4 regions of the Dechloromonas sp. ARDL1 genome follow, and region 2 is predicted to be linked to each of the others. Evidence: riboswitches for the same ligand, from Rfam matches in the RefSeq annotation. Region 2 holds a riboswitch; each other region holds the start of a gene.

Region 1 (7,244 bases), 1.4 Mb from region 2:
TGCGCCGACGTTCCGAATTTACGGTACCCATATCCTGACGAAATTGTTCCACTTCCTTAAGTGCCTTTTCAGGGTTGCTGAGAATGCCACCTGCGGATGAATTTGGGTCTTTATAGTGATCGAGAAATTCATGAACTCGCCGGGCAGCCTGATTAAACTCATTTGAGAACATCGGGTTCCATTCATGGCTCATGCCAGTATTTTGTTGCCAAAGGAGCCTAGCGATTGCGTAAACAGTCTCTGGCTCTTCACTTGCCCCATTCAACGGTATGGGAATTACTTTTCGTTTTAGAACGCCAAGCCCAAAAACAGCCAATACCCTATCCGTCCAATGGATGTGGCCAACTCCTTTGGCGTAGTTCTCAACTTGAAAATTCAGCGTATTAGTTGTAGTGCCTCGAAGCGTGATCTGTTGAAGATTTATTCCACCAACTTCGCACCATGGAACAATTCCGTGTAATGGCGTTTGAAAGCCACGGATACTGAGCACCAGAGCTGGTTTTCCCATGCCGGGGAATATTCGAAATAAAGCAAGAAAAACAAATGTGGCCAATAAGACGCTACCAACAAACATTCCCCATCTGGGTTCGGCGGCAGAAGCGGAAGAGTAAGCAAACAAAACGCTCGCGATTAGCATTAGAAATGTAATCAGAACATTTGTGCTGCTGGTTTTCACCTCCAGGGATTTTCCATTTTCCCAAGGAGCTTTCGCCAGAGCTTCGACCCGAAATTTTATTTCCTTGGCATGTTTCTCTTGGAGTAATTTCTCTCGACGCTTATCTAAAGAGTACGCAAAATAGCTAATGGCAGCTCCGGCAAGCCCAATTGCCAACATAGCGGGATACTCGCGTGCTAAGGCTATCCCTATCCCGAGCAATAACAATCCGATGACAGCTAAGAGAAGCGCGAAAAATTTGATCATATACAGGACATTGCTTACGGGTTGGGTAGCCGCAAAAGTTGAGGTTACAGATTGATACCAAAGTCATGCATTAAATCACATGGGATACCAACTGCTTTTCTTCTCGTTCGAGTTAATTGTGGCTGTCTGCCGTGAAGCAGACTTCTGGATGGCTGATTGTGGCCGAATCTCGACATCCGCTATACAACGGCGTTAAGACGCAAACGCCACCCAGTTCGCCACCAAACCCAGATAAAACCCGATCTCGGCCACCTGCTGCACCGCCCCCAGGCAGTCCCCGGTATACCCCCCCAGCCAGCGCCGGAATTTCCCGACCAGCCATAGCGTCGCCACGGCAGCCAACGCAACACCGGCCAGCACTTTCCACCACGGCAACAACACCAGCGGCGCTGCGGCGAAACACAACGCGACGAGCAGATTGCCGCCGGACATCCGCGTCGCCAGCGGTCTGGCCTTGCTCGACGCGTCTTCGCGCACGTAGTCCATGGTCGCCAGCAGCATCGTCGCGCAGAAGCGGGAGACGGCGTGGCCGGCAAGCAGGGCGACGGGGACCAGCGCCGGGTCGAGCGACGTGAGCAGCACGAACTTGCCGAGCAAGGCCAGCACCAGCGCGACGACGCCGTAGCTGCCGACGCGGGAGTCCTTCATGATGTCGAGGATGCGTTGTTTTTCCCAGCCGCCGCCGAGGCCGTCGGCGGTGTCCGACAAGCCGTCTTCGTGGAAGGCTCCGGTCGCGTACAGCGTCGCCGCCATCGACAGCAGGACGGCGACAGACTGAGGCCACAGGTGCAGGGCCAGCCAATAGACGAGCGCGCCGATGCCACCGACCAGCAGGCCGACAGCCGGGAAGTAGCGGGCCGAGTGGTTGAGCGCCTCGGCCGAATGCCCGACCCAGCCGGGTACCGGCAGCCGCGTGAAGAAGCGGATGGCACCGAAGAAATATTCCAGTTCGCGACGGATCATGTTGCAGCCCTCGATTCCCGCCCACGCCTCAGGCAAGCCTTGAGACGGGCGGGGGTTTGCCTGGGTAAGCGGCTTATTCCTTGTCCGAGACGCCGGCCGATTCGAAGCTGGCCATCTCGTTGAGGAAATTCACCGCCGCCTGGACCAGCGGGTAGGCCAGCGCGGCGCCGGTGCCTTCGCCGAGGCGCAGGCCGAGATCGAGCAGCGGTTCGGCGCCCATGGCGAGCAGTTGCGTGCGGTGGCCGGCTTCGGCGGAGCGGTGACAGAAGACGCAGTAGTCGAGCAGGGCCTGGGCGAGGCGCGAGGCGACGAGCGCCGCCGAGCCGACGATGAAGCCGTCGATGAGCAGGACCATCTTCGCTTCGGCAGCAGCGAGCATGGCGCCGACCATGGTGGCGATCTCGAAGCCGCCGAATTCGGCGAGCACGGCGAACGGATCGTTGTCGCCGCCGCCGTTGCGGTAGCGCAGCAGCGCCTGTTCGAGCAGGTCCTGCTTGCGGGCGAGGCCGGCGTCATCCAGACCGGTACCGCGCCCGACGCATTCGGCCAACGGCAGGCCGGTCAGGCAGTGGGTGAGCAGCGAGGCGGAGGCGGTGTTGCCGATGCCCATTTCACCGAAGCCGACGACGTTGCAGCCGGCCGCTGCCAATCCGAGGACGATGCCGGCGCCCTGCTCGATGGCTTGGGCGCACTGGGCGACGGTCATCGCCGGTTGCTCGATGTAGTTGGCGGTACCCGGTGCGATCTTCAGATCGATGAGCCCTTCGCGCTCGCCGCCGAAATCGTGCGCCACGCCGGCATCGACCACCGACAGCCCGAAGCCGTTCTGGCGGGCGAAGACGTTGATCGCCGCGCCGCCGGCCAGGAAGTTCTCGACCATCTGCCAGGTCACGTCCTGCGGGTAGGCCGACACGCCGGCCTTGGCAGCACCATGATCGCCGGCGAAGACGAGCATCTGCGGGTTGTTCAGGCTGGGGGTCAGCGTCTGCTGGATCAGACCGATTTTCTTGGCCGTCTTTTCGAGCAGGCCGAGCGCGCCGAGCGGCTTGGTCTTGCGGTCGATCTTGTGCTGCAGGGCGGTGTCGATGTCGCGGTTCGGGGCCGCGATGTTGAACTGGTGGTCAAACGAATGCATCCGATTCTCCAAAAGCAAAAGGGCCTCGCGGCGACGTTGTCCAAACGCTGCCGCGAAGCCCTGTCCACAGGCTTCCATTTTCAAGAAACGCCAACAACATGAAGCGAAGCGTTCCTGGCTAGGCGCGCCGCTGAAGGCAGTACAAAAAGTACGGCAAGGCAGCACAACGACGCCAGGATCATTTTGTTGGCGTTTTCGACACGTCTTCTGGCTCTCGGATCGTCCGTTCGCCGCGCCTTCCCGCCGGGTCTGTTTCCCCTTGGCAGTGACATCTTGCAGCGACCGTCCCCGATTACAGCGGCGGGCCCGCCCCGGAATTGAGTCCAACTCGCACCGGGTTCCGTATTGTCGAAGCGGCGATTATAGCGGTTGCCGCCCTGCCCGCCTTCACCCACAATGCCGCCCATGAAAGAACTGATCCTCGGCGGCGCGCGCTCGGGCAAAAGCCTGCTCGCTGAAAAGCGCGCCCAAGCATCCGGACTCAAGGTCATCTACCTTGCCACCGCCCAGGCCCTGGACGGCGAGATGGCACGCCGCGTCGCCCACCATCGCGAACGGCGACCGGCCGAATGGGGCTGCGTCGAGGAAACCCTGCACCTGACCGACCGCCTGCACGACCTGGCCGCGCCGGATACCTGCATCCTGGTCGATTGCCTGACGCTGTGGCTGTCCAACCTGCTGTTTGCCGGAAAGGCCGCCGCGCAGGCCGAAGCCGGCGAGGCCATCGACTGCCCGCTGTTCCGCACGCAGACCGCAAACCTGATCGAAGCGCTACCAACGCTGCCGGGGCACATCATCCTCGTGTCGAACGAAGTCGGCTGGGGCATCGTGCCCATGCACCCGGTTTCCCGCCTGTTTGCCGACGAACAAGGCCGTTTGAACCAGCGCGTCGCCGCCGTCTGCGACCAGGTAACGCTGGTCAGCGCCGGACTGCCGCTGCAGCTGAAACCCCGCTGAGATACCGGCTTGTACCGCCGGTCACCCGACCGGCGGCAACGGTTCCCTCCTCCCGCCGGCCGGCGTATGCTTGCGCGCAAAGGGACAACCGCCATCGGCAATATAACGATATGCAAAAGCTGCTCGACATTCTGGCGTCAGGCATCCACGACGCAAAAAATCAGCTGTTCCAGGCCGAGTCGACGCTGATCGAGGCGGAAAGCAAACACGGCATCGATCTCGGCGAAGCGCGCTACGCCATCGAGGCCGCTGCCCAGCGCCTGTCGCGCACGCTGACCGCCTACCGGCTCGGGCGCCACGACCAGGCGCTGGCCGTCGTGCCGACCGTGGTCTGCGACCTTTGCGACGAGGTTGCCCTGGCCCAGCGCCATCACCTTGCCGCCGCGCAGATCCGGCTCGAAATCGACTGCCAGGCCTTCGACGAATGGCCGCTCGACCGCGACCTGCTGACCGACATTCTCAACAATGCTGTCCAGAACGCCGGGCGTTTCGCCAAGAGTTGCGTCCGCCTCAGCGCGGCGATGGACAACGGCGGCTTGCTGCTGCGCGTCGAGGATGACGGCCCGGGCTACGCGGAACTGCCACCGGCCGGCGGCACCGGGCTCAAGCTGGCCAAGACGCTGGCCGCCCTGCATGCGCGCAAGGAGCGGCACGGCCACCTGCATCTGGACAACGGCGGTCCGCTTGGCGGTGCTCGCTTCACGTTGTGGCTGCCATGAGCAACCTCTACGCCAAGAAACGCTTCCTGGTCGTCGACGACATGCCGACGGCCCGCGATGCCCTGCGCACGGTCGCGCAGAACATCGGCGCCTTTTCGGTCGAGTTCGCCGCCAATTATCAGGACGCGCTCTATCGCATCCGCAACAATACGCCGGACGTGATCCTGTGCGACTACATGCTGGGCGAAGGCCGCTCCGGCCAGCAACTGCTGGAGGAACTGCGCCGCTTCAACCTGCTCGCCGACGAAAACATCTTCATGATGGTGACCGGCGAGCAGTCTTACGAGCAGGTCGTTTCGGCCGTCGAACTGGTGCCGGACGACTACATCATCAAGCCTTTCTCGCCGGAGAAACTGCTCCTGCGCCTGGACCGCATCGTCGCCAAGAAAGAGTTCTTCAAGGATTACTACCAGGCCAAGCGCAAGCAGGAATATGCCGAGGCGCTGGCCATGCTCGCCCAGAAGCGCGACAGCGAGGCGGGCCGCCCCTATCGCTTCGAGATTCTCCGCCAGCAGGCGGAAACGGAAATGGCCAGCGGCGATGCCAAGACCGCCGAAGAGACCTACCGCGCCATCCTCAACAACTACGAATTTCCCTGGGCCCGCGCCGGCGTGGCGCGCAGCCTGCACAAGCAGGAGCGCCTGAGCGAGGCACGCGAGGAAATCGAGCGCGTGGTCAGCAACACGCCAACGTTCTTCGATGCCGCCGATCTCAAGGCCAGCATCTGCATGGCCCAAGGCGAAGCCGAAGAGGCGCAGCGCGTACTCGACGAGGTAGCCAAGAAGACCCCGCGCAACTACTTGCGCAAGCGCCTGCTGGCCGAAGCCGCGACCCTCAATGGCGACGATGAGGCTGCGCGCGCCGCGATGGCCGACGTCATCGCCAACGACACCATGCCCGGCGCCGTACAGCCGGAAGACCGGCTCGCCCTGGCGCGCAGCCAGGTCAACGCCAACGACCTGATATCGGCGGAAAAAACGCTGGTCGGCCTGAAGGAGTCGGAACTGCAGAACCTGACACTCGATCTGCAGGCCAGCTATGCGGCGCTGCTGGCGATCTCTTCGCCCGGCAAAGGCAAGCCGCGCTTTGCCGGCCTGCGCCCGGCGCTGATGTCGGCCGCACTGGAATCCACGCCGCGCCTGGACATCCTGCGCGCCGCGCTGACGCTAAGCGACCATGAGTTGGCCGACCATCAGGCCGAAACCCTGATGGAGGCCGACGACGCCAAGAAGACCTTTGGCAGCACGCGCAAGCTCTACGCCCTGCACGGACGGGAAATGGATTTCCGCAACATCCAGAAGCAGGTCGCGCTCAAGCGCATCAAGCACGAGACACCCGCCGCCTGAACGGCGGCACCCTTCAGCGCGGCAGCCAGGGGGCCAGCTTCGACCAGTCGAGCGCCGCCTCAACCGAATCGGCCAGCCGATCCAGATCGGCCTCGCGCCGGGCGGCGAAATCGACGGATTGACTTTCGGTCATGCCGGCCCAGGCGAGCAGGGCGCCGAGTGCTTCCGGATGGTCGAACACGCCGTGGCAATAGGTGCCGAGTACCTGGCCGTCATCGGAAATGGCGCCATCTTGCCGGCCATCGGCCAGTTCGACGGCGGCAGCAGCCAGCCCCGCGCCGCGCGTCACGCCGAGATGGATTTCGTAGCCGGTCATGGCCGGATTTCCGGGCAGGGCCAGGCGACCGCTCACGTTGCGCAACTGCTTTTCGCTTTCCAGCGTCGTTTCAACGTCGAGTACCGCGAGGCCCGGCGTGCTGCCGGCCCCTCCCTCCAGGCCAAGCGGGTCGTGAATCGTCCGGCCGAGCATCTGGTAGCCGCCGCACAGACCGATGACCTTGCCGCCATAACGCAGGTGCTTGCGGATCGCCCGATCCCAGCCCTGCGTGCGCAGCCAGTCGATGTCGGCCCGCACCGCCTTGGAGCCGGGCAAGACGATCAGGTCGGCCGCCGGCGGCGCTTCGCCCGGCCCGACCCAGCGGAAGTCGACTTCCGGATGCAGGCGCAGCGGGTCGAGATCGTTGTGGTTCGAGGTACGCGGATAAGCGGGCGCAACGACCTTCAGTTTCGCGCCGCGCTTGTCGCCGATGGCTGACGTGGCAATAGCGTCCTCGGCGTCGAGCATCAAGCCGTGCAGGTAGGGCAGGACGCCGAGCACCGGCTTGCCGGTACGCTCCTCCAGCCAGGTCAGGCCGGATTCGAGCAGGCTGATGTCGCCGCGAAAGCGGTTGATGACGAAACCGACGACCCGGTTCTGCTCGGATGGCGACAACAGTTCGAGCGTGCCGACCAGATGGGCGAACACGCCCCCCCGGTCGATGTCGGCGACGATGATCACCGGACAATCCACCGCCTCGGCGAAGCCCATGTTGGCAATATCGCGGGCGCGCAGGTTGATCTCGGCCGGGGAGCCGGCGCCTTCGACCAGCACGCAGTCGTAGCCTGCCATCAGGCGCTCCCAGGATTCGAGCACGGCCTTCATCGCCCGCGGCTTGTATTCCTGATAGTCGCGCGCGTTCAGGTCGGCCGCCACCTTGCCGTGG
Region 2 (7,244 bases):
CAGTACCGACTGGTGGGCGAACCATGCCAACGGCCGCAAGGGGCCGCTGCCGGCCAATGTGACGCAGTTCGGCAAGCTCGAAGAGGTGCCGCTGGATCGGTTTGCGGCTGTGCTGTGGGTCAGCCAGCGCGCCATGCCGGACGGCATCGCCGCGCAACTTGCCGGACGGCGTGTGGTTTATCGGCCGCAATGACGTACATGCAAGCGCTTCAACCGCTGCTTTCCGCCGTTGAGCGGCGTCTTCCTTTCTTTGCTTCGCCAAAGAAAGGAAGCAAAGAAAGGCGACCCCAGCGTTCGCGCCGGGCCGTTGGCCCGGTTCCCTGCGCTGCTCGATCAACCGGGCGGTTTGCAAAACTCGCCTGCGGCTCAAACATTGCAAACCGACTGCCCCCGGTCGCTCTGCGCTGCTCGGCGCTCTCGATGGGGAAGGGGGCGCTCCGTACCACGCTTGGTTACGGAGGGAGGATATGAACATCGCCCTCGGCCTCGGCTGCGACCGCGGCACCCCCGCCAGCACCATCGCCCAGTGCATCGCCGAAGCGCTGGCCCAAGCCACGGCCGCGCTGGCCGACGTGTGGGCCGTCGCTTCCATCGATCTCAAGGCCGACGAAATCGGCCTTGCCGAAGTCGCCCAGGCCAACGGCTGGACGATCCGCTTCTACCCGGCCACCGAACTGGCCAAGGTCGAGGTACCGAACCCGTCCGAAACCGTGCGCAAGTACACCGGCACCCCCTCCGTCTCGGAAGCTGCCGCCATTCTCGTCGCCGGCACCGACCAGAGCCACCTGATCATCGAAAAACACAAGCTGCGCGGCCCGGATGGCCGCAACGCCACCGTCTCCATTGCAAGGATTCCCCAATGAACGCACCTGAAACAGTCGCCCCCGCCACCGTGAAAACCGGCAAGATCATGCTCGTCGGCCTCGGCCCGGGCAGCAACGACCACCTCACCGCGCGCGCGCGCGCCGCCATTGCCGAGGCCGACACGATCATCGGCTACGTCACCTACATCCGCCTCGTCGCCGACCTGGTCGAGGGCAAGGAAGTGATCAAGAAATCGATGACCGAGGAACTCGACCGCGCCATCGAATCGCTCGACCGCGCCCGCCAGGGCAAGAAGGTGGCGCTGATTTCCTCGGGCGATGCCGGCGTCTACGGCATGGCCGGGCCGACCTTCGAGGTGCTGTTCCAGGCCGGGTGGACGCCGGATTCGGAGATCGAGGTCGAGATCATTCCCGGCGCCTCGGCGCTCAACACCTGCGCGGCGCTGGTCGGTGCGCCGCTGACGCACGATTTCTGCGCCATTTCGCTGTCCGACCTGCTGACGCCGTGGCCGACCATCGCCCGCCGCCTCGATGCCGTGGCCTACGCCGACTTCGTCGTTGCGCTGTACAACCCGAAGAGCGGCCGCCGTACGCAGCAGATCGTCGAAGCCCAGCGCCTCTTCCTGCGCCACCGCGATCCGCAAACCCCGGTCGCCATCGTCAAGTCCGGCTACCGGCCGAAGCAGCGCATCGAATTCACGACGCTGGAAAAAATGAACGAGTGCGACATCGGCATGTTATCGACGGTGCTGATCGGCAATTCCAACACCTTCGTCAAGCACGGCCTGATGGTCACCCCGCGCGGCTACGCCAACAAGTACGCGGTGGAAGACGGCGAGCGCAACACGCACGACGGCGAACAGGCCGGTCGTTCGCTGTCCACCGGCCTCAACGGCTGGATGGCGGCGATTCAGGCGAGCGGCAAGAGCGCCGCCGAACTGGCGGCCGAATACCGGCTGCCGGAAGACTACATTGCCGCCGTGCTGGCCAGCGAGGTGCCGCCCGAAGGCGAGGAGAACGCAATTGAAGGCTGAGCGCGACGCCGACGACATCGTCAAGCCGACGATTCGCGAATATAGCCGGCAGGTGCTGATCTGCACCGGCCCGCGCTGCACGCAGAACGGCGAGGGCGAAGCGCTGTTCAACGCCCTGCAGGCCAAGTTCCGCGCCGCCGGTCTCGGCGTCGATGCCGGTCCGGCCCGGGTCAAGCGCACCCGCACCGGCTGCGTCGCCGCCTGCCAGGGCGGGCCGATCGTCGCCGTGCAGCCCGATGGCGTGTGGTACTACAACGTCACTGACGAGAATATGGATCGCATCGTCGAAGAACATCTGAAGAACGGCCGGGTCGTCGAAGACCTCGTCTTCCACCGCAACGGATCAGGAGAATGAAATACGCGCCCCGCCGGCGTCCGGCCTGGCGGGGAAACGGGATGTAGCGCCGGACACATTGGCAACAGGTGCCCGCCGCCGCAAGGCGTCGGGTGAAACGGGAACGGGGTGCGCGACCGCAGCAAGGTCGCAATTCCCCGGCTGCCCCCGCAACGGTAAGCAAGTGCGGGTGCATCACGGCGATCCTGCAGGATCGCCAGCCACTGGAAGAACGCCGTGGCATTGCCGGCAGGCAGTGCGCGCGGGTCTTGCGGGAAGGCGATGCATCAAGACTTGCAAGCCCGGAGACCGGCCTGTTGCAAGGTGCCGTACCGCCCACCGGCGGGCCGGCAAGGTGTAACTGACCGTCTGCGGGGTTGCGGATGCGGCATTCGATGCATGGGCCAACACCATGCCGTGCCGGCATGCGCGGGCAGACGGTCGAACCAAGGAGTTTGACCATGTTGATGAAAATCCGCCGCCCCGCCAGCTTCCCTCGTTCGTTGCGCCCACTGCCACTCGCTGTGGCCGGTGCGTTGGCCGGCCTCGGCGCCGTCCATGCCGAAACCACGCTGCCCGCCGTCGCCGTCAGCGCCAGCCGCGATGTCGCCGGCCTCGGCCTCGATCAGCCGAACAACACCGGCAGCCGAACCGGCCTGAGCACACGCGAAACCCCGGCCAGCGTCGAAGCCATCGACAGCCACAATATCCGGGAACGCGGCGATTACCGGGTGATGGACGCCATTACCCGCAGTACCGGCCTGACTGGCATCGGCGCCAGCGGCAATGGAGGGTTGTCGTTTTCGGCACGCGGCTTTTCCGGTCCGAATTCCGTTGGTGTTGCCGAGGATGGTGTACGCCTGTCCACCGGTGCCGGAACGCAAACCCACCCCAGCGACAGTTGGGGCTATGAGCGCATTGAAGTCCTGCGTGGACCGGCATCCGTCGTTTTCGGCAGCGGCACGGTAGGCGCCACAATCAATGCGGTACGCAAGGCACCCAGCCGCAACGCCAGCGCGGAAGCGTTGTTCGGCATCGGCACTGACGGCAGCGCCCAGGCCGGACTGGGCGGTACGGGCGGGTTCGGCGAGATCGGTAGTTTCCGGGTCGATACCTACGGCCACCTCAGCCACGGCGAGCGCGATCTCGGCCAAGCGAGTGGCGGCAAGCTGATGAGTACCGTGCGCCTGCAACCCAGCAGCAACCTGCGTATCGAGCTTATCGCCGACTACAGCCAGCAAAGACCCGAACGCTACTGGGGCACGCCCCTGAACAACGGCCGTATCGACAGTAGCCTGCGCCGCGAAAACTACAACGTCGAGGACAGCACCATCGCCTACGAAGACAAGCGTCTGCGCGGCCGCGTCGAGTGGAATGCGACAAACTGGCTGACCCTGCGCAACGAGCTCTATTACTTCGAGGCCAATCGTCACTGGAAGAATCTCGAGCAATACAGCCTCAACCCGTCGCCCCGTACAGTGGACCGCTCGGACTACCTTGAAATCAAACACAATATGGAGCAGACGGGCAACCGCCTGGAAGCCGCCCTCCGCAATGAGCAGCATCGTGCCGTCTTCGGCTGGGAAGTCGCCAAGGTCAATTTCCGCAACACCAACAACTTCGCGTTCACCGGCAGCACGACGGTCAATGCGAACAACCCTGCGCATGGGAGTTTTCTCGGCGGCGACCTGACCTTCCCGAAATTCGATACGGAGACCACGCTCAACGCCTTTTACGCCGAAGATGCCTGGCAACTCGCCGAACGCTGGCTGCTCCTCGCAGGCTTCCGCTACGACACGGCCGACGTCTCGCGCCGCAGCCTGGTCAGCAGCAGCGGACTCGACAAGAGGCTCAACGGCAATGCCTGGCGACTCGGCCTGACACACAATCTGACTGCAACCACCAGCCTCTACGCACAGGCCAGCGCCGGCCATGACCCCATCGATAGCATCGTCACGCTCAATGTCGCCAACCGCGATTTCTCGCTGACCAAGGGCCGTCAGGTTGAAGCCGGGGTCAAGCAAAGTCTGGGCAACGGCCTCGGCGAATGGACCGCTGCTGTGTTCCGCATCGATAAAGACGACATCCTGAGCCGCGACCCGGCGAGTCCATCGCGCTGGATACAGGGTGGTAGCCAATATTCGCAAGGCGTAGAATTGAGCGCCGCCATCGCACCGAGAAAAAACTGGCGCTTCGAGGGCAACTACACGATCCTTCAGGCTCGCTACGATGTGCTGTATGACAGCGACGGTAGCAGCCGCGCCGGCAATCGGCCCACCGACGTGCCGGAACAGGTCGCCAACCTGTGGGGCCATTACCGCTTCGGCCCGTTCCAGGCCTCGCTCGGCGGGCGCTACGTCGGCAAGCGTTACGCCGACAATGCCAACACCGTCGCCTTGCCCGGCTATGTCGTCGCCGATGCCGCCCTCGCCTGGAAGGTGGATAACCGGACGACGCTGCGCCTCTTCGGCCGCAACCTGACGGACAAGGTCTATGCCACCACGTCCTACGGCAGTCAGCAGTTCGTGCTGGGCCAGGCGCGCCGCTTCGATCTCGTCGCCGAGCTGAAGTTCTGACATGGCGGGGGCGACGCTGACACGCTGGCTGCATCTCGGCCACCGCTGGCTCGGCATGGCACTGGGTTGGCTGGTGCTGTGCTGGTTCGTTTCCGGGGTCGTCATGCTCTTTGTCGCCCGTCCCCAACTCACGGAACAGGAACGCCTCGCCGCCCTGCCGGCGATTGCCGCCGACAGCGTCAAGCTGCCCCCGCTGGCTGCCTGGCGGTCGCTCAGGCAGCCGGGCTGGCCGGAGTCCGTCCGCCTCGACGCCGAAAGCGGCCGCCCTGCCTACCGCTTCCTGAGCGGCGGGCGGTGGTCCGCCGTGCATGCCGACGACGGCTCGGTGATCGCCGGCATCGACCCCGACGCCGCCACCCGCAGCGCGCTGCGCTTCGCCCGTGGCGGCACGGTCGACACGGTAACGCCGGTCGATTACGACCAATGGACTGTCTATCGCAGCCATGATGCGCGGCGGCCGTTCTTCCGTGTCGAACTGACCGACGGCCGCGACATCTACGTTTCGCAACGCGACGGCGCCGTCGTGCTCGACACCAGCCGCGGCGAGCGGCTGTGGAACTACCTGGGCAGCGTCGTCCACTGGCTCTATTTCACCCCCTTGCGCATGCAGCAGCCGCTATGGCGCAATACCGTGCTGTACGCCAGCTTCGTCGCCCTGCTGCTCGCCGTCGGCGGCATCTGGCTCGGCTGGCAACGCCTGCGCTGGCGCCGGCGCTATCCCGGCGGACGGCTGACGCCCTATCGCAGCGGATGGAAGCGCTACCACCACCTCCTCGGCCTGTGTGGCGGCGTCTTTGTGCTGACCTGGCTGCTCAGCGGCTGGCTGTCGCTCGCGCCGTTCGGCCTGGCCAGCAGCAACGGCATGTCGCGCGAAGACGCCCGGCGGCTCGCCGGCGGCGCCTTGACGCCCGCAGCGCTCCACGCCCTGCCCCGCATCGATGCCGATACCCGCTCCGCCGAATGGCTGCTCTTCGCCGGCAAAACGCTGATCCGCCAAAGCAAGGGAGATGGCACGAGCAGCCTGAGCGGCACCGACACACCGCCGACGAGTGCCCTCACCCGCGCCGACATCGAGGCCGCCGCCCCCGCCCTACGCCCCGGCGTCAGCTTCGACTCCGACTGGCTGACCACCGCCGACGAACACTACTTCCCGCTGCGCCACAGCCCCCGCGATTTCCCCGTCCTCCGCCTACGCTTCGCCGACGCCGACCGCAGCACCTTCTACATCGCCCCCAGCAGCGGCCGCATCGCGCACTACCGCGACCGCCGCGATAGCGCCCACCGCTGGCTCTACCAAGCCCTGCACCGCCTCGACCTCGCCCCCCTGGTCGCCCGCCCGATGCTGCGCGACGGCCTCATCATCGCCCTGTCCCTGCTCGGCTTCGGACTGACCCTGACTGGGGTGATGCTGGCGTGGCATCGGCTGAGCGTGAAGCGTGGAGGGCAGGAATAGCGCTTTAGCGGCCTGAAGCCTGTTGGTACGACCAGAGACGAAACTTTGGTCAATACGGCCGTTGGCCTATTGATTGGCCTTGGTCAGTCGTTAAGCGCGCATCTGCCGGTAAACACCACGGCAAGAACGGATCGACAAAATCCGCCATTTCCCTCAATGGTGTTCGATATTCGAACACTATGACCGGACAGTATGTCCGCAAACCGGACTGGCGTAAGAACCAGAAATTTACGGTATCTGTTGAACTTGCTGATTATTCATACGGTTGGGCGCTTGATGCCAAAGAGGATCGACCTGGCACGGGCATTGATTGCTTGAGACGGGCGGCTCGCTCATGAACGCTTTTTTTCAACACGATTCTGTCAACGGAGGAAAGACCGATGAAGGCATTAGTTTATGGTGGCCCAGGCAAAAAGAGCCTAGAACAACGGCCCAAGCCGATTGTTAAGGATGCGACGGATGCGATAGTTCGCGTTACCAAGACGACAATCTGCGGAACCGATCTTCATATCCTGAAGGGCGACGTCCCGACATGCACCCCGGGTACCATCCTCGGTCACGAAGGCGTAGGCATCGTGGAATCGGTTGGTAGCGGAGTGACGACATTCAAGCCGGGGGATCGCGTCCTGATCTCGTGCATCAGTAGTTGTGGCAAGTGCGAATTCTGCCGCAAAGGCATGTACTCCCATTGCACGACCGGCGGCTGGGTACTCGGCCACATGATTGATGGAACCCAGGCGGAATACGCCCGGATACCCCATGCCGATACCAGCCTGTATCCGATTCCGCCCGGTGCGGATGAAGAGGCGCTGGTCATGCTCAGCGACATCCTGCCCACTGGATTCGAATGTGGCGTGCTCAACGGCAAGGTGCAACCCGGGGCGACGGTAGCCATTGTCGGCGCCGGTCCGGTTGGCTTGGCGGCACTACTCACGGCCCATTTCTATTCACCGGCGAAAATTATTGTTGTCGACCTTGACGAAAATCGTCTGGAGGTTGCCAGGCGATTTGGGGCAACGGACA
Region 3 (7,244 bases), 2.0 Mb from region 2:
TGGGTCAGCAATGTAGCGATGGCCAGGCGCTGGCGCTCGCCGCCGGACAAGGTATGGATCTGGCGCCCTTCCATGCCGGCCAGGCCGACCGCCCGCAAGGCGCTGCGGGCGAGGTCTGCGTCCTTCGTGCTTTCCCAATCCCAACGCCCGAGATGCGGATGGCGCCCGGTCAGTGCGGTTTCCAGCACGGTCGAGCCGAACGGGTCGTTCTGGAACTGGCCGAGCCAGGCCCGGCGCAACGCCGCCTGGCGCGGATGCAGCAAAGCCGCATCTTCGCCGTCGAGCAGCACCGCCCCACCGGCGGGTTTGCGCAGGCCGGCCAGCGTCGACAGCAGGGTGGACTTGCCGGCCCCGTTGCGGCCGAGGATGGCCAGGCGTTCGCCAGCCGCGAGACTGAGGTCGAGGTGGTCGATGATCGTCTTGTCGCCGACTGCGACGCGCAGTTGCCGGGCTTCGAGCAGTGGGGCGCTCATTTCGGCTGCCTCGACAGCAGGAAGAGGAAGACCGGCACGCCGATCAGTGCCGTCAAGACGCCGACAGGCAGCTGCTGCGGGGCGATCAGCGTGCGGGCCAGCGTATCGGCGAGCACCAGCAGCGAGCCGCCGGCCAGCACCGAGGCCGGCAGCAGCAGGCGTTGGTCGTTGCCGGTGGCCAGGCGCACCAGATGCGGTACGACCAGGCCGACGAAACCGATCGAACCGGCCGTGGTGACCGATGCGGCGGTTGCCAATGAGGCGAGCAGGTAGATCGCGTAGCGCAGCCGGTCTACCGCGACGCCCAGCGCCTGCGCCTGCATCATGCCGCGCGACAGCAGGTTCAGCTCGCGGGCGAAAGGCATGGCCAGCCCCAGCGCGACGCCCAGTGTGAGCAGGGCCGGCCACCACTGCGCGCTCTGGCCAAGGTCGCCCATCAGCCAGAACAGCATGCCGCGCAGCTTGTGCTCCTCGGCGATGGCCAGCATCAACGCGACCAGCGCACCGCAGCCGGCGGCGACAATGACGCCGGTCAGCAGCAGGCGCGTCTGCGTCCAGCTGCCGTCGCCGTGCGCCAGCCCGAAGACGACGAACATCGCGCCGAGGGCACCGACGAAAGCCAGCCCATCGATGCCGAGCAGCGGCAGACCGATCATGATGGCGAACATCGCACCTACCCCGGCACCACCGGAAATACCCAGCACGTAAGGGTCGGCCAGCGGGTTGCGCAACAGCACCTGCATCAGCGCCCCGGCCAGCGCCAGCAAGCCTCCGCAGGCAAAGCCGGCAATGGCACGCGGCAGGCGCAGCTGCAATACGATCTCGCTACCGCCGCCGTCACCGCCCAGCAGCGCGGCGAGCACGTCGGCGCAGGAAACCTTGAAACTACCCGCCGTCAGCGCAAATCCGAAACTCACGCCTGCCAACAGCACGAGGCTGGCGAGAATCAGGGTGGCGCGTTGGCGGGTGGGCATTGCGTCAGTGTCAGAAGGCGTATCGGCCGGTTACGAACAAGGCCCGGCCATCTGCTGGGTAGTAGTACGTATCGCTTCTGAATGCAGAATAGCCGGCAAACGGAGAGTACTTTTTATCGGTAGCGTTCATCAGCTTGGCGCTGACTTGCCAGGGTTTGAAGTCCCAGGTGGCTTGCAAATCCAGTGTTGTGTATCCGCCGAGGGTGCCGTGGGTATTGTCGAAGTCACTTCCGTAACGGCGTTCGCCCGTGTGATGGACTATTGCGGAGTAAGTCCCGAAGCTGCCGGTTTTCAGTATGGCTTGAACGTTGCCCTGATGGCGCGCGACGAGCGGAATGGCCTTCTCCATGTAGGCACCTTCACGGAATTTCGCATCAATATAGGCGTAGTTTGCCTTCAGGGTCAGCAGGCCGTTGACTTGCCAATCACCCTCGACTTCCATTCCGTCACGGCGGGTGGGTGCGAAGTTGGTGTTGGCGAAAAGGGCTCCGTCGTAGCCGATTTCATCTTTCAGGTCGAGGCGGTAAAGGGATGCCCTGAGCGATGTTGTCGAGCCACGGATTTGTCCGCCGATTTCATGGATGGTGCCGTGTTGAGGGCGCAGATCACCTGCAAAAACAGGCGTGCCAAAGGCATCGGAGCCGAAAAGCTCATCGGTGTTGGCGAAACGGAAGGTTTTGCCGGTCTTGCCAAAGACGCGCCAGGTTTCCTTCGCATAGGTGATCCCGACGTCGTAGGCGCTGCGCGTGCGTGTCGAGTTGCCTGACATGGTTGGCGAGAACCAGGGAGCGTAGGCATCCTGGTAGGCGGATTGCCGGACGGTTTGCTCACGATAGCCGGTTGTCAGGTTGAGATTGGAGGTCAGGCTCGTGATGTTCTGGAAATACCAGGCCGCGCTCGTTTGCGCAGCCCCTTGGTTGGGGCTTCCTCGGTTGATCGAACTGACGCTGCTGTCGTAGTAGTCATATCCGAATACGGTTTCGCTCTGTTGTCCCATCAGGCCGTGTTGCCAACGGACTCGAGGCGTAAACGAAACGGTGTCGCGAGTACGGTCGCTGAAATAAGACGATTTCACATAGCTCGACTTGAGATTCTGGTGATCGACGCCCACTTCGGCTTCGATAGTTACGTCTTTGCCCAAGCGATAGCTGACACCCGGACGAATCTTGTAGCCATCACGCTCCTGCGTGTCATACGGTGTTGCTGTGCCGCGAGGATCGTTCCGGTAGGCGGCGCTCAGACGATTGCCGGGCAGTCCTGCCGATTCCTGATAGGCGGCATAGTCGACGAATAGTTCCCCGTTGCCCAGCCAGAGACCCGCCCGGCCATTGGCCACCTTTTGATCTTGTTGGCTGTTCTGGCGGTAGCCATCGGTCGATGCTTCGCTGGCGAAAAGATTGAAGTATCCCCTTTCACCACCGGTGCCGAATTCGCCGGACAGGCTTTGGAAGTGCCTGCTGCCCATCGTGGCGGCGATATTTGCCCGCGGCTTTGCCGATTTGTTGGTGACGATGTTGATGACACCTCCGGTGGCGCCGTCGCCATACAGTACCGAACCCGATCCCCGCATGATTTCGATGCGCTCGATGCCGGATAGTGGAATGGCCGACCAGATGATGCTGCCCATGTCGGCTGGGTTCATGCGCATCCCATCGACCAGAATCAGCGTGTTACTGGTTGCGGTCGAACCGAATCCTCGCATGTCCACAGTGGCGTCCATGCCCAAGGGGCCATAAAGAGGGCGGCTTTCGATGCCGGCAACCGATTTAAGCAGTTCCGGGAGGTTTGTGGCGGGAATATTACGCAGATCGTCGCGAGTCAGGACGGATACGTTGGCTGGAATCTTGGGATCAGCTTCAGCAAAACGGGTTGCAGTGACAACCACGGTGTCAAGTTCGCTGGATTGTGCCTGAGCTTGGCCGGCAAGTACGGAAATGGCGGCTGCAACGGCAGCACGATGACGAATCGGATGCATGACTTTCCTTTCCCGGCAGGCGTCCCCGCATACCGGATCAGTATTGAACGGAAAGCGCGAGGGGATGGCCGAGGGCGGGCACAAGCCACTTCCCCGTGGCGCTTCCAATGGGCGTGTCAGGCCGGTATCCGGGCTTGCAAGTCTTGACGTATCGCCTTCCCAGGAAAACCCCAGTGGCCTCGTGATACGCCCGCACTTGCTTACCGTTGCGGGGGCAGCAGCGGAATGGTCTGTTATGAGACGCACCGCTTTCCCGTTTAACTGCAGTTGGAGAATCCTCCTGCAGCACCTGAGACGGCGAGCATTTTACATTTATCTTGGCGCCGAGGCATCTGCCGATTTGCGGCACAGTGCTATAAACCACTTTGAGAATAAAGGCTTAGTCCTTGACCATGCGGCGTTTTAGCCTCTATAGTGCGCGCCATGAACGCTGAAATTGAATCGCTTGAAGCCAAGATCGAGCAGGTAATCGCCCTGGTTCACCAGTTGCGTGCCGAGAACGAGGTTTTGCGAAACCAGATGGTCGCTGCCGAGGCCGAGCGGTTGCATTTGCGTCAGACCATGACCGCTGCGCGCGAGCGTCTCGAAGGCCTGATGGACAAGATTCCCGAGGATGCCTGAGATGAGTCTGGAGCCGAATTTCCTCGACGTGAAGATCATGGGGCGCGAGTACCGTGTCGCCTGCGCACCCGAAGAGCGCGATGCACTGCTTGCTGCGGTCGATCTGGTTGACGACAAGATGCGCGAGATCGCCCAGCGTACCAAGAACACCATCGCTGAACGCGTTGCCGTCATGGCTGCGCTCAACATCGCCCACGAGCATCTTTCGGGAGCCGCAACGGGTGAGCAAAAAGAGTTTGCGGAAGCGGTTGATACTTCCGAAACGAAGCGTAGAATCGGAGACATGGGAGCGCGGCTGGATGCCGTGCTGGCGCCTCAGCAACGTCTGGACATCTGATTCCCGGCGTTTCTGGCGTCACCCGCCGAGTGTTCCCTGCGGTGTTTGTTAAGGCCATACATTCCTTGAACCAATGCTGATTGGCATCGGTTGCGGACCGTTGAAACCGCTGTTGTGCGCGCTCTTTATCGAGTGTGCCTGATGCGGGAGGAAAGCAGCCACTCTGAACCCAGGTTCAGGATGCCGGCCTGACGGCACTCGCGGGGGCCTGTATTTGCAGTAAGAGAAACGGGTGGCAGATTCGTCTGCCGCCCGTTTTCATTTCCGGGATTCAAGCAATGCAGTACTGGTTGATGAAGTCAGAACCTGATGAAGTTTCCATCGACGATCTGGCACGTCTGGGCACTGTTCCATGGTTCGGGGTGCGCAATTATCAGGCGCGCAATTTCATGCGCGATGCGATGAGAATCGGCGATCTGGCGCTCTTCTATCATTCGGGTTGCGCCGAGCCCGGTATTGCCGGTATTTGCGAGGTATGTTCGGAGCCTTATCCGGATGCGACCCAGTTCGATCCATCCAGCCCTTACCATGACCCGAAATCCCCGCCGGAGAAGCCTCGCTGGTTGTTGCGCGATGTCCGTTTCGTGCGCAAGACACGCTATCTGTCACTGGGCGAACTGCGTGCGCATGCGGAACTTGCTAACATGCGCCTCCTTGCCCGCGGTAACCGTTTGTCGATCACGCCGGTCGCTGCAGACGAGTGGGCTTTCATTACCGAACAATTGATGGGATTGCGATGACGATCTGGTGGCTGGCTTACATTGCCCTTGGCGCATTCGCCGGTTTTTTTGCCGGCCTGCTCGGTATCGGCGGCGGGTCCTTGATGGTGCCGGTGCTCGTCATGGTGTTCACCGCCCAGGCGTTTCCGGTGGGCGAAGTCATGCATCTGGCACTCGGCACATCGATGGCGACCATCTTCTTCACCTCGATTTCTAGTGTCCGTACGCACCATGCCCACGGCGCCGTGCTGTGGCCCATCGTGCTGCGCATTACGCCGGGCATCATCGCTGGTACGTTGATTGGCACGCATGTGGCCAGCCTGGTGCCGACCAAGGCGCTGGCCCTGATTTTCACCCTGTTCATTTGCTACGTCTCGGTGCAGATGATCATCAACCTCAAGCCGCAGCCGCACCGCGAATTGCCGGGTGCCCTTGCCACCGGCGCAGTGGGGGCCGGGATCGGCTTCATTTCCTGCTTGGTAGCCATCGGGGGCGGTGTACTGTCGGTGCCGTTCATGACTTGGTGCAACGTCAAAATGCAGAACGCTATCGGTACCTCGGCGGCGATCGGATTTCCGATCGCGCTGGGCGGTGCGCTGGGGTATATCTGGAATGGTTGGGCGGTGAGTGGTCTGCCGTCGGGCAGTATGGGCTTCGTCTATGTTCCGGCGGTAGTCGGCGTGGCGGCGGTCAGCATGCTGACCGCGCCGATCGGAGCCCGCCTGACCCATCAGTTGCCGGTGAAGACGCTGAAGCGCGTGTTCGCGGGCATTCTGCTTGCCCTGGCCGGCAAGATGATGTGGGGCTTGTTCAGCGCGCCTTGAACACCGGCTTGCGCTTTTCCAGGAAAGCGGCGAGTCCTTCCTTGTAGTCCTCGGTGTCGAGGAAGGCGAAGGATTCGGCCTTTTCCGCATCGGTCAGCGGTTTGCCGTCCAGCAGGCGGCGTATCCACTGCTTGTGCCAGCCGGCGACCAGCGGGGCGCCGGCGCAGATACGCCGGGCGGTGGCGTAGGCTTCGTCGATTACTTCGCTGTCGGCGACAACCCGTGTCAGCAGGCCTTTTTCATACGCTTCCCGGGCGTGCATGATGCGCCCTTCGAGGAGGATTTCCTTGACCACGGTCGGCCCGAGCAGGCGGAGCAGACCTTCCATTTCGCCCGGATACATCGAGAATCCCAGGCGGTTGATCGGCGCCCCGAAGCGGGCGCTTTCACCTGCGATCCGGAAGTCGCAGACGCCGGCGATTTCTAGTCCGCCGCCGATACAGGCGCCGCTGATCAGTGCCACGGTCGGATGTGGGCAATCGGCAATGGCGTTGAGGGCCTTGGCGACCTCGCCGTGATAGTCGATTGCCTGTTCCAGGGTAGCGCGGCCGGTCACGAATTCCTCGAGGTCGCCGCCAGCGGCAAAAGCCTGATCGCCGGCGCCGCGCAGAACGATGCAGCGGATTTCGGGGTCGGCGCTGAGGTGTGAGACTTGCTCGGATAGCTGCTGCCACATGGCCCGATTGATGGCGTTCAGCTTGTCGGGGTTGTTCAAGGTCAGGGTCGCGATTTCGCCCTGAAGGTCGAGGTCGATCTTACTCATGTGCTTGCTTTCTTTCGGTTTAATTCGAAATAGGGGGGCAAGGTTATGCCTGTTACAGTCTTCTATAAGATATAATTATTGATGCAGTTTGTACTAATTATTAATAAGGGAGATAACGATGAGCAGCGCTATGTATGAGCGGATGCGGGCAAATCCGAAATTCCAGGACCTGGTTGCACGTCGGGGGAGGTTTGCGTGGACCCTGGCCTTCATTGTCCTGGCCATGTTCTATGGTTTCGTGATGGTTGTTGCCTTCAATCCGTTGTCCTTGGGGCAGCCGATTGCCGAAGGATCGAAGGTGACGGTGGGGGTTGCCGTCGAGCTTTTCATGTTCATTTTCTTCTGGGTGCTGACCGCAGTTTACGTCAAGCGCGCCAATAGCGAATTCGACGCCTTGACGCAGGAAATCGTCAAGGAAGCCTGGAAGGAGAACAAATAATGTTGCGTCAACTGATTACCGCGCTCAGCCTGCTCTGCCTGAGCACTCTGGCGCTGGCGGCCGATGCGGTTGCCCAGACTGAAAAACAGGCGACCAACTGGCACGCCATCATCATGTTC
Region 4 (7,244 bases), 2.2 Mb from region 2:
CTCCAGACCGGGAATACGGCGCAACTGCCGCGTCGCCTCGATACCGTCCATGGTCGGCATCTGGACATCCATCAGCACCAGGTCATAACGGTATTCACGTAGCCGAGAGAGCGCCTCTGCGCCATCTTCCGCCACATCGACCGCTATCAACGCCCCCGCGAGCATTTCGACAACGACCTCGCGATTGACCCAGTTGTCCTCCACCAACAGCACCGAGTAGCCGGCGAAATGGCGGCGCAACAAAGTCGCCGCAGAGTCGGAATCGGCCGTCTCGACAGCCCGTGCCGTCTCGTCATCGCCTTGCGCCAGGCGGACCGAAAACCAGAAGCGGCTACCCACCCCTGGCGTGCTATCGCACCCGGCATCGCCCCCCATCAAGCGGGCCAGGCGTCGGGTGATGACCAACCCCAGACCGCTCCCGCCATGGACCCGCGTGATCGAGCTGTCGCCCTGCTGGAACGGCTGGAAGAGGCTGGCCGCGACCTCGGGCGTCAAGCCGGCACCGCTGTCGATCACCTCGAAAAGCACCATAACGCCGAGTTCATCACTGTCCATTGCCCGGCAGCGCAAGGTGACCGTCCCCCGCTCGGTGAATTTGAGCGCATTACCCAGGTAGTTGAGCAGCGCCTGGCGCAGCCGGGTCGGATCGCCACGCAAGCGCCCCGGGAAGACCGCGCATTCGCAACGCAACTCCAGGCCTTTGCGCCGAGCCTCCTCCGCCAGAACGCTGATTGCGTCGGCGCAAATCGCCGGCGGATCGACCGGTTTGAGCTCAAGTTGCAGGCGGCCGGCTTCGATCTGCGACAGGCTCAGCACATCGTGGATCATGTCGAGCAGGTGACGACTGGCGCCATCGATTTTTTCCAGTCGCTCACGCTGCTTGTCGCTGACACCCTCGCGGCGCATCAGGTAAGCCATGCCGGTAATGGCATTCAAGGGGGTCCGGATTTCATGGCTCATGTTGGCCAGGAAAGCACTCTTGGCGCGATTGGCCGCCTCGGCGACCTCCTTGGCGACCGACAGCGCCTGCGTCCGGTCGCGCACCAGATCTTCGAGATTCTCGCGATGGCTGGCCAGTTCCTGCTCGACCTGCTTGCGCTCGGTGATATCGCGTGCGCAGCCAACCGTACCGATCACCTTGCCATCGGCATCGACAAACGGGGCCTTGTGCACTTCGAGACAGAGGAAGCGCCCGCGCACCGTGCCCGACTCCTCGAACGAGGCGGCGAGCCCCCGCGCCAAGGTCACCTGGTCGGTATCGACGCACAATTCGCCAAAGGTGTGCCGCTCGGGGTCTTCGGGATGGCGCTCACGCTCCCGTTCGGCAAAGTACAGGTCGGTTCGCCCAATCGGTTCGTCGGTATCCCGGGCACACAGCAACTGCTCGGCCATGGCCTTGTTGACGAAAAGATAGCGCCCATCCAGCCCCTTTGCCCAGATCATGTCCGGCACGTTGTCGCACATCAGGCGCAGCAGGTTGGCCAGGCCGGTGGCGCTGGCTTCGCTCTCGCGCAAGGCCGCATCGGCGAGGCGGCGCTCCGCCATCTCATCCTCCAGGCGCATATTGGCGGCGATAGCCTGCATGGCCCAATTGGCATTGATCGTTCCCTTGCGCAAGATGGCGCCCACCAGTAGAAATAGTGCGACGGCCAGCCACAGGAACATGACCTCGCCGGTTTGGACCGCCAGGTACAAATAGCGCAAGCCGAGCGGGATGGTGATCGACAGCCCGAGCGTCAGGAAATAGGACGGCATGGCGGCGTAGGACAAGGTCGCTATCGTGACGATCGCCACGATCAGCGTGAATGCCATGCCGTGCTCGAAAAACCCTGCCGTCGCCGGCACCAGAAAGGTGGCCAGGGCACAACTGCCACCGACCAGCAGCCCGAAGGCGTAGCGCCGATGCAGGTAGCGCTCGGCGTTGTCGGAAGTCAGCCCGACCCGTTTGATATGCGCCTCGTAACGGGACATCGCCAGCGTGACCAACAGCACGAAGATCATCCAGCCGACCGCCCAGTCCCGCGCCAGGCCGGCATGCACCAGGACGACAACGAACAGGCCCGAGGAGGCGGCAATGCTGAGCATGTTTCCGGCGGCGTGATCGAAAAACGTGCCGATGCAAATCAGGCGAAGACGTTCTTCGAACGACAATTTCCGGTCCGCCTCCCCAAAAGCGGGCCGCAACAACAGATCGTGAGACATGAATGTCCTCTTGTGGTTGATTCAATGGCGCCCCTCAAGCCCGGGGGCGGTTTCGATTCTATGCCAATCGCAAAACCAGAAATACTTCGCTCAGGCAACCTGTCGTACGCCACCCAGCGCCAGCCAGCCACGTAGCACACGATAGCCGACCCACAGGCCGAGCAGGACGATCAGGATCCAGGCGATGGGAATGCCGATGATGGTGATGATCAGCAAACCATAAACCACCAACCAGAGCAGCGTGAACCAGAAGGTGCGAATCTGCCAGACGAAGTGGCTTTCCAGCCACGTGCCGGCGACGTCGCTGCGCTTCAGGTAATTGAGGAAGACGGCGACCAGCGATGGCAGGCCGAAGACGAAACCGCCGGCGACGGTTGCCGACGAGGTGACGCCGATGACCACGGCCACGGCATGCAAACCGTAGATGACATGGGTCAACTGGACCAGAGACGGGCGAACACCACGCAGATCGGGAGAGGGGACAGGCTCGTTCATAACGATTACTCCGCCAGTTTCTTTTGCATGAGCAGCGCGTTGCCGGCTGCCGGATCAAGCACGTAGGGCGCGAAACCCGCCCGCCGATAGGAGGCCATCGCCCGCATGTTGCTGGAAAGAACCTCCAGCGTCAGCTTGCAGCAACTGAGTTCCCGGGCGCGCGTTTCGGCCCAGGCCAGCAAAGCCTGGCCGATCCCGCGCCCACGGTGTCCTGCGCGCACGATGAGATCGTGAACATTGAGCAGCGGCATGGCCGCGAAGGTGGAAAAGCCGGCAAAGCAGTCGATCATGCCGACTGCCTCGCCATCCAGCCAGGCCAACGCGCCATGGAAGCCGGGCACCGCCTTCAGGGTGTCGACCAGATGGATCTTGGCGTACGCTGAAAGACCATCGCCGCCACCCATCGGATCACGAGCGTAGTGATCGAGCAGGTCGAGAAAGGCCTCGACGTGGCTCAGGTCGGTCAGATCAGTCGGGGTGATGACAAGACGGGCATGCATGGTGGGTGATGCCAGATGGCTGAGAAAAGCACCATATTAAGCGCCCGCCCGCCACGGCTCAACCCATCGCGAAAACGGTCTCCGTTCCCTCGTCCCAGCCATCCCACAGAAAATCGTCGGCCCTGGCGTCGGCGATCAGGCGCAGGGCGTAATTGACCTGCTCCTTGTAGAACTCGCAGAAGGCGCCGGTCCTGTCCATGCCGCCGTTCATCTCGAAGGCTTCAGCCGGGCACGGCGAACCGCAGAAATGACGGATCGCGCAATCGCCGCAGGGGCTGAAACGGTCGACATCACGGCTCGTCACTTCGCGGAAGGCAGCTGAATCCAATGCCGCCTCGACGCCACCGGTCAGCAGGTTGCCGCCGTTGAAGCGCGGCAGGCCGATGAACTCGCTGCACGGATAGAGGCTGCCGTCGGCAGCCAGTGCGAAAAAGGCACGACCACCGCCGCAGGGCGAAATGTCGCACATCAGGCGACGCGCCGTCGGGGCCAGGATACCGATCAGGATATTGGCGAAGTTGGCGACCATCAGTTTGCGGCCGGTTTCCCGGTACAAGGCGTGGGTGCGGTCCAGCGCGGCAAAGAAGGCCTTGGCCAATTCACCGTCGGCCGGCTTGACACCGCGTGCCCCGGGCAGCGTGCAGCGTACGGTGTTGAGCATGCAGGTCGGTACTTCATGGGCGTGGAACAACTCGACCATATCGGTCAGGTAAGGCAGGTTCTCGGTCGTGCAGGTCGTGATGACGCTCCACGAGCCGTAACCGCGCAATTTTTCCATCGCCCGCAGCACCTTGGCGTGCACGCTCTTGCCGCCCCAGGTCAGCCGGGTGGCGTCGGTGATCTCCGCCGCCGGGCCGTCGAGCGACAGGCCGATGCTGACATTGCGCGAAGTCAGGAAATCGAGCGCCGCGTCGTCGAGCAAGGTGCCGTTGGTCTGCACGCCGAAGACGAAATCGTCCCTGAAAACATCGATCGCTGCGAAAACGGCGGCCCGATTCATCAGCGGCTCGGCGCCGTGGAAGATGGCGCGCGGCTTGCGGCCTTCCGGCATCACCGAGCGGAAGTAGTCGCGCAACTTGCCCAGCGAGGTGAGCAGGGTGCCGACCGGCATGTGCCTGCCGGCGCTGCGCTGGCTATCGGGCAAGTAGCAGTAGGTGCAGTCGAGATTGCAGCGCTCGGTCGGGTTCAAATAAACGCCGGAGGGCTTCAGGGCGAAGCGCAGGGCATGCAGTTCCTGGCGGAATCCCTCGGCTTTTTCGCGATAGGCGGCGAGCGTCGCCGGATCGAGTCCCGCACCGACCTTGTTCTTGTCGACCAGCGCCCAGAATGCGGTATCCGGGTCGGTCAGCGCGGCGTAGGTCGCGTGCCCGATGTCCACGGGCTGGAAATGCGGGGGGCGCGTCGCCCCCTGGGGCAGTGCCGCGGTCATTTAGCCGCCTTCCGGTCCATCAGCACATAGTGCGAGAGGCCGATACCATCCGGATTGCAGCGCTTGCGAATGGCGATGGTCGGGATGGCCGGCTGTGCCTGCAGCGTGGCGCTGGCCTGGGTTTCAATGGTGCCGGGTGCGACTTGAGAAACGATCTGGGACATTTTCCACTCCTCGGGAAGACAAAAACAAAAAGGGCCCCGGCTGAGTACACGCTTGTCACATGCGCTCAGCCGGAGCCCTTGCCTTGGCTCCAGTCAGGAATCGAATCGTCTTCTGGCTTCCGGATCAGCCGAAGCGCTGCGCCTTCCCGGCGAGGTAAGCCTCGCAAGTGGCTGGTCTGGCGACCGTGCAGTCTTCGTCCCCGGTTACAGCGGCGGGCCCGCCACGGATTCGCACCGTGTTCCGTATTTCGATTCCAACAGGAGGGCGGATTCTCTCAAAGCCCCGAACAGCGGGTCAATTCGTCCTAAATATCTAGTTCCTGCCACATGGCATCGACGCGTTTTTTGACGTCGTCATCCATGACAATGGGCCGCCCCCACTCGCGATTCGTCTCACCCGGCCACTTGTTGGTCGCATCCAGCCCCATCTTGGAGCCGAGACCGGCGACCGGCGAAGCGAAGTCGAGGTAGTCGATGGGCGTGTTGTCGACCAGCGTCGTGTCGCGCGTCGCGTCCATGCGCGTCGTCATCGCCCAGACCACTTCCTTCCAGTCACGGATGTCGATGTCGTCGTCCACGACGATGATGGTCTTGGTGTACATGAACTGGCGCAGGAAGCTCCAGATGCCGAACATGATGCGCTTGGCGTGGCCGGGGTACTGCTTCTTGATACTGACGATGGCCATGCGGTACGAGCAGCCCTCGGGCGGCAGGTAGAAATCGACAATTTCCGGGTACTGCTTCTGCAACAGCGGCACGAAGACCTCGTTGAGCGCGACGCCGAGCACGGCCGGCTCGTCGGGCGGCTTGCCGGTGTAGGTGCTGTGGTAGATCGGATTGCGGCGCATGGTGATGCGCTCGATGGTGAATACCGGGAACTCGGCCTGCTCGTTGTAGTAGCCGGTGTGGTCGCCATAAGGGCCTTCCATGGCCATCTCGCCGGGGTTGATCACGCCTTCGAGGACGATCTCGGCCGAGGCCGGCACCTGCAAGGTCGAGCCGAGACACTGGGTGAGCTCTGTCTTGCCGCCGCGCAACAGGCCAGCGAACTGGTATTCGGACAGCGAATCTGGCACCGGCGTCACGGCACCGAGGATGGTCGCCGGATCGCAACCAAGCACCACGGCCACCGGGAACGGTTGCCCCGGGTTGGCCAGCTGGTGGTCGCGGAAATCGAGCGCGCCGCCGCGATGCGCCAGCCAGCGCATGATCACCTTGTTCGGCCCCAACACCTGCTGGCGGTAGATGCCGAGGTTCTGGCGGGTCTTGTGCGGCCCGCGCGTGACGACCAGGCCCCAGGTGATCAGCGGCGCGATGTCGCCCGGCCAGCAGTGCTGGATGGGCAGGCGCGACAAGTCGACGTCCTTGCCCTCCCACACCACCTCCTGGCACGGCGCATTCGACACCCTCTTCGGCGCCATGTTGAGCACCTGCTTGAGGATGGGCAGCTTCTCCCAGGCGTCCTTCAGGCCCTTGGGTGGTTCCGGCTCCTTGAGATAGGCCAGCAACTTGCCGACCTCGCGCAGCGCCAGCACCGATTCCTCGCCCATGCCCAGCGCCACGCGCTGCGGCGTGCCGAACAGGTTGGCGAGCACCGGAATATCATGCGCCCGGCCCTGCGTCGTCGGCTTCTCGAACAGCAGCGCCGGCCCGCCGGCGCGCAGCACGCGGTCGCCGATCTCGGTCATTTCGAGATGGGTATCGACCGGCATGCCGATACGCTTCAGATCGCCGGTCTTTTCCAGTTGCGACATGAAGTCGCGCAGATCATGGTATTTCATCGCGTACGGTACGAAAAATGGCAGCCGACACAGGCCGCGGTCAGTTTGGGTAACTGGGCCAGCGCCTTGTCGCGATCGCCGGTCTTGGCGACGGCGGCAAATTCGCTGACCGCCTTGTGACCATCCATGCCGATACCGTGCATGGCCGGCGGCATGTGCGGACCGGGACGAGCGTCGAAAGGCTTGCTGCGGTGCTTGCCCATGGCCGAGACGCCGAGCTTGGCTTCCGCCACCTCGCCGGCCTCGCGCACCTTTCCTTCGGCCATCAGCGTCAGCACCTCGTTGACGGCTACCAGGTTGTCGAGCATTTCCTGACGCAAGACCTCCTGCGCCGGCTCGGGCAGCTTGGCCAGTTGGCGCGCATCTTCGGCCATGGCTAGCGTCGAGGCCAGGGCCAACAGGGAAAACAGGGCTTTCATCAGAGACTCCTTCCGGAAATCAGGAAATCGAGCGCGATACCGGCGAAGATGGCGGCACCGACCCAATTGTTGTGCAGGAAAGCCTTGAAGCACGGCATGCGCTCGCGGCCCCTGATCCAGGTGTAATGCACGCCCATGATGCCGGCCGCAACGGCCAGCCCGGCATGAAAGGCCCAGCCCAGATGCAGGCTGTAGCCGACCCAGCCGATGACGCCCAGCGTCACCGCATAGCATGCCATTACCGCCGCCACGTC

What was found. Region 2 has a riboswitch for cobalamin ahead of AB6Q56_RS10255 (TonB-dependent receptor). Riboswitches for the same ligand answer to the same signal wherever they lie in the genome.
Region 1: another riboswitch for cobalamin. It lies ahead of cobT (nicotinate-nucleotide--dimethylbenzimidazole phosphoribosyltransferase); the one in region 2 lies ahead of AB6Q56_RS10255 (TonB-dependent receptor).
Region 3: another riboswitch for cobalamin. It lies ahead of AB6Q56_RS20000 (TonB-dependent receptor); the one in region 2 lies ahead of AB6Q56_RS10255 (TonB-dependent receptor).
Region 4: another riboswitch for cobalamin. It lies ahead of cbpA (modified peptide precursor CbpA); the one in region 2 lies ahead of AB6Q56_RS10255 (TonB-dependent receptor).

What each region holds. Positions count from the first base shown of each region.
Region 1 covers NZ_CP168939.1:3,440,218-3,447,461, forward strand. The annotation lists gene AB6Q56_RS17075 (hypothetical protein) at 1-922, opposite strand, end outside; gene AB6Q56_RS17080 (adenosylcobinamide-GDP ribazoletransferase) at 1,115-1,885, opposite strand; gene cobT (nicotinate-nucleotide--dimethylbenzimidazole phosphoribosyltransferase) at 1,959-3,020, opposite strand; cobalamin riboswitch at 3,201-3,430, opposite strand; gene cobU (bifunctional adenosylcobinamide kinase/adenosylcobinamide-phosphate guanylyltransferase) at 3,417-3,977, shown strand; gene AB6Q56_RS17095 (sensor histidine kinase) at 4,088-4,696, shown strand; gene AB6Q56_RS17100 (response regulator) at 4,693-6,042, shown strand; gene AB6Q56_RS17105 (cobyric acid synthase) at 6,056-7,244, opposite strand, start outside.
Region 2 covers NZ_CP168939.1:2,077,513-2,084,756, forward strand. The annotation lists gene AB6Q56_RS10235 (cobalt-precorrin 5A hydrolase) at 1-193, shown strand, start outside; gene AB6Q56_RS10240 (cobalamin biosynthesis protein) at 468-863, shown strand; gene cobJ (precorrin-3B C(17)-methyltransferase) at 860-1,858, shown strand; gene AB6Q56_RS10250 ((2Fe-2S) ferredoxin domain-containing protein) at 1,848-2,213, shown strand; cobalamin riboswitch at 2,263-2,524, shown strand; gene AB6Q56_RS10255 (TonB-dependent receptor) at 2,654-4,768, shown strand; gene AB6Q56_RS10260 (PepSY domain-containing protein) at 4,770-6,221, shown strand; gene AB6Q56_RS10265 (zinc-dependent alcohol dehydrogenase family protein) at 6,602-7,244, shown strand, end outside.
Region 3 covers NZ_CP168939.1:4,040,002-4,047,245, forward strand. The annotation lists gene AB6Q56_RS19990 (ABC transporter ATP-binding protein) at 1-473, opposite strand, end outside; gene AB6Q56_RS19995 (FecCD family ABC transporter permease) at 470-1,447, opposite strand; gene AB6Q56_RS20000 (TonB-dependent receptor) at 1,458-3,332, opposite strand; cobalamin riboswitch at 3,525-3,730, opposite strand; gene AB6Q56_RS20005 (hypothetical protein) at 3,846-4,043, shown strand; gene AB6Q56_RS20010 (cell division protein ZapA) at 4,045-4,380, shown strand; RNA gene ssrS (6S RNA) at 4,411-4,591, shown strand; gene AB6Q56_RS20020 (EVE domain-containing protein) at 4,659-5,120, shown strand; gene AB6Q56_RS20025 (sulfite exporter TauE/SafE family protein) at 5,111-5,923, shown strand; gene AB6Q56_RS20030 (enoyl-CoA hydratase/isomerase family protein) at 5,910-6,686, opposite strand; gene AB6Q56_RS20035 (DUF485 domain-containing protein) at 6,805-7,125, shown strand; gene AB6Q56_RS20040 (cation acetate symporter) at 7,125-7,244, shown strand, end outside.
Region 4 covers NZ_CP168939.1:4,243,320-4,250,563, reverse strand. The annotation lists gene AB6Q56_RS21025 (response regulator) at 1-2,202, opposite strand, end outside; gene AB6Q56_RS21020 (DUF4870 family protein) at 2,293-2,697, opposite strand; gene AB6Q56_RS21015 (GNAT family N-acetyltransferase) at 2,703-3,197, opposite strand; gene cbpB (peptide-modifying radical SAM enzyme CbpB) at 3,256-4,626, opposite strand; gene cbpA (modified peptide precursor CbpA) at 4,623-4,790, opposite strand; cobalamin riboswitch at 4,879-5,082, opposite strand; gene ubiD (4-hydroxy-3-polyprenylbenzoate decarboxylase) at 5,096-6,571, opposite strand; gene AB6Q56_RS20995 (cytochrome C) at 6,568-6,990, opposite strand; gene ubiA (4-hydroxybenzoate octaprenyltransferase) at 6,990-7,244, opposite strand, start outside.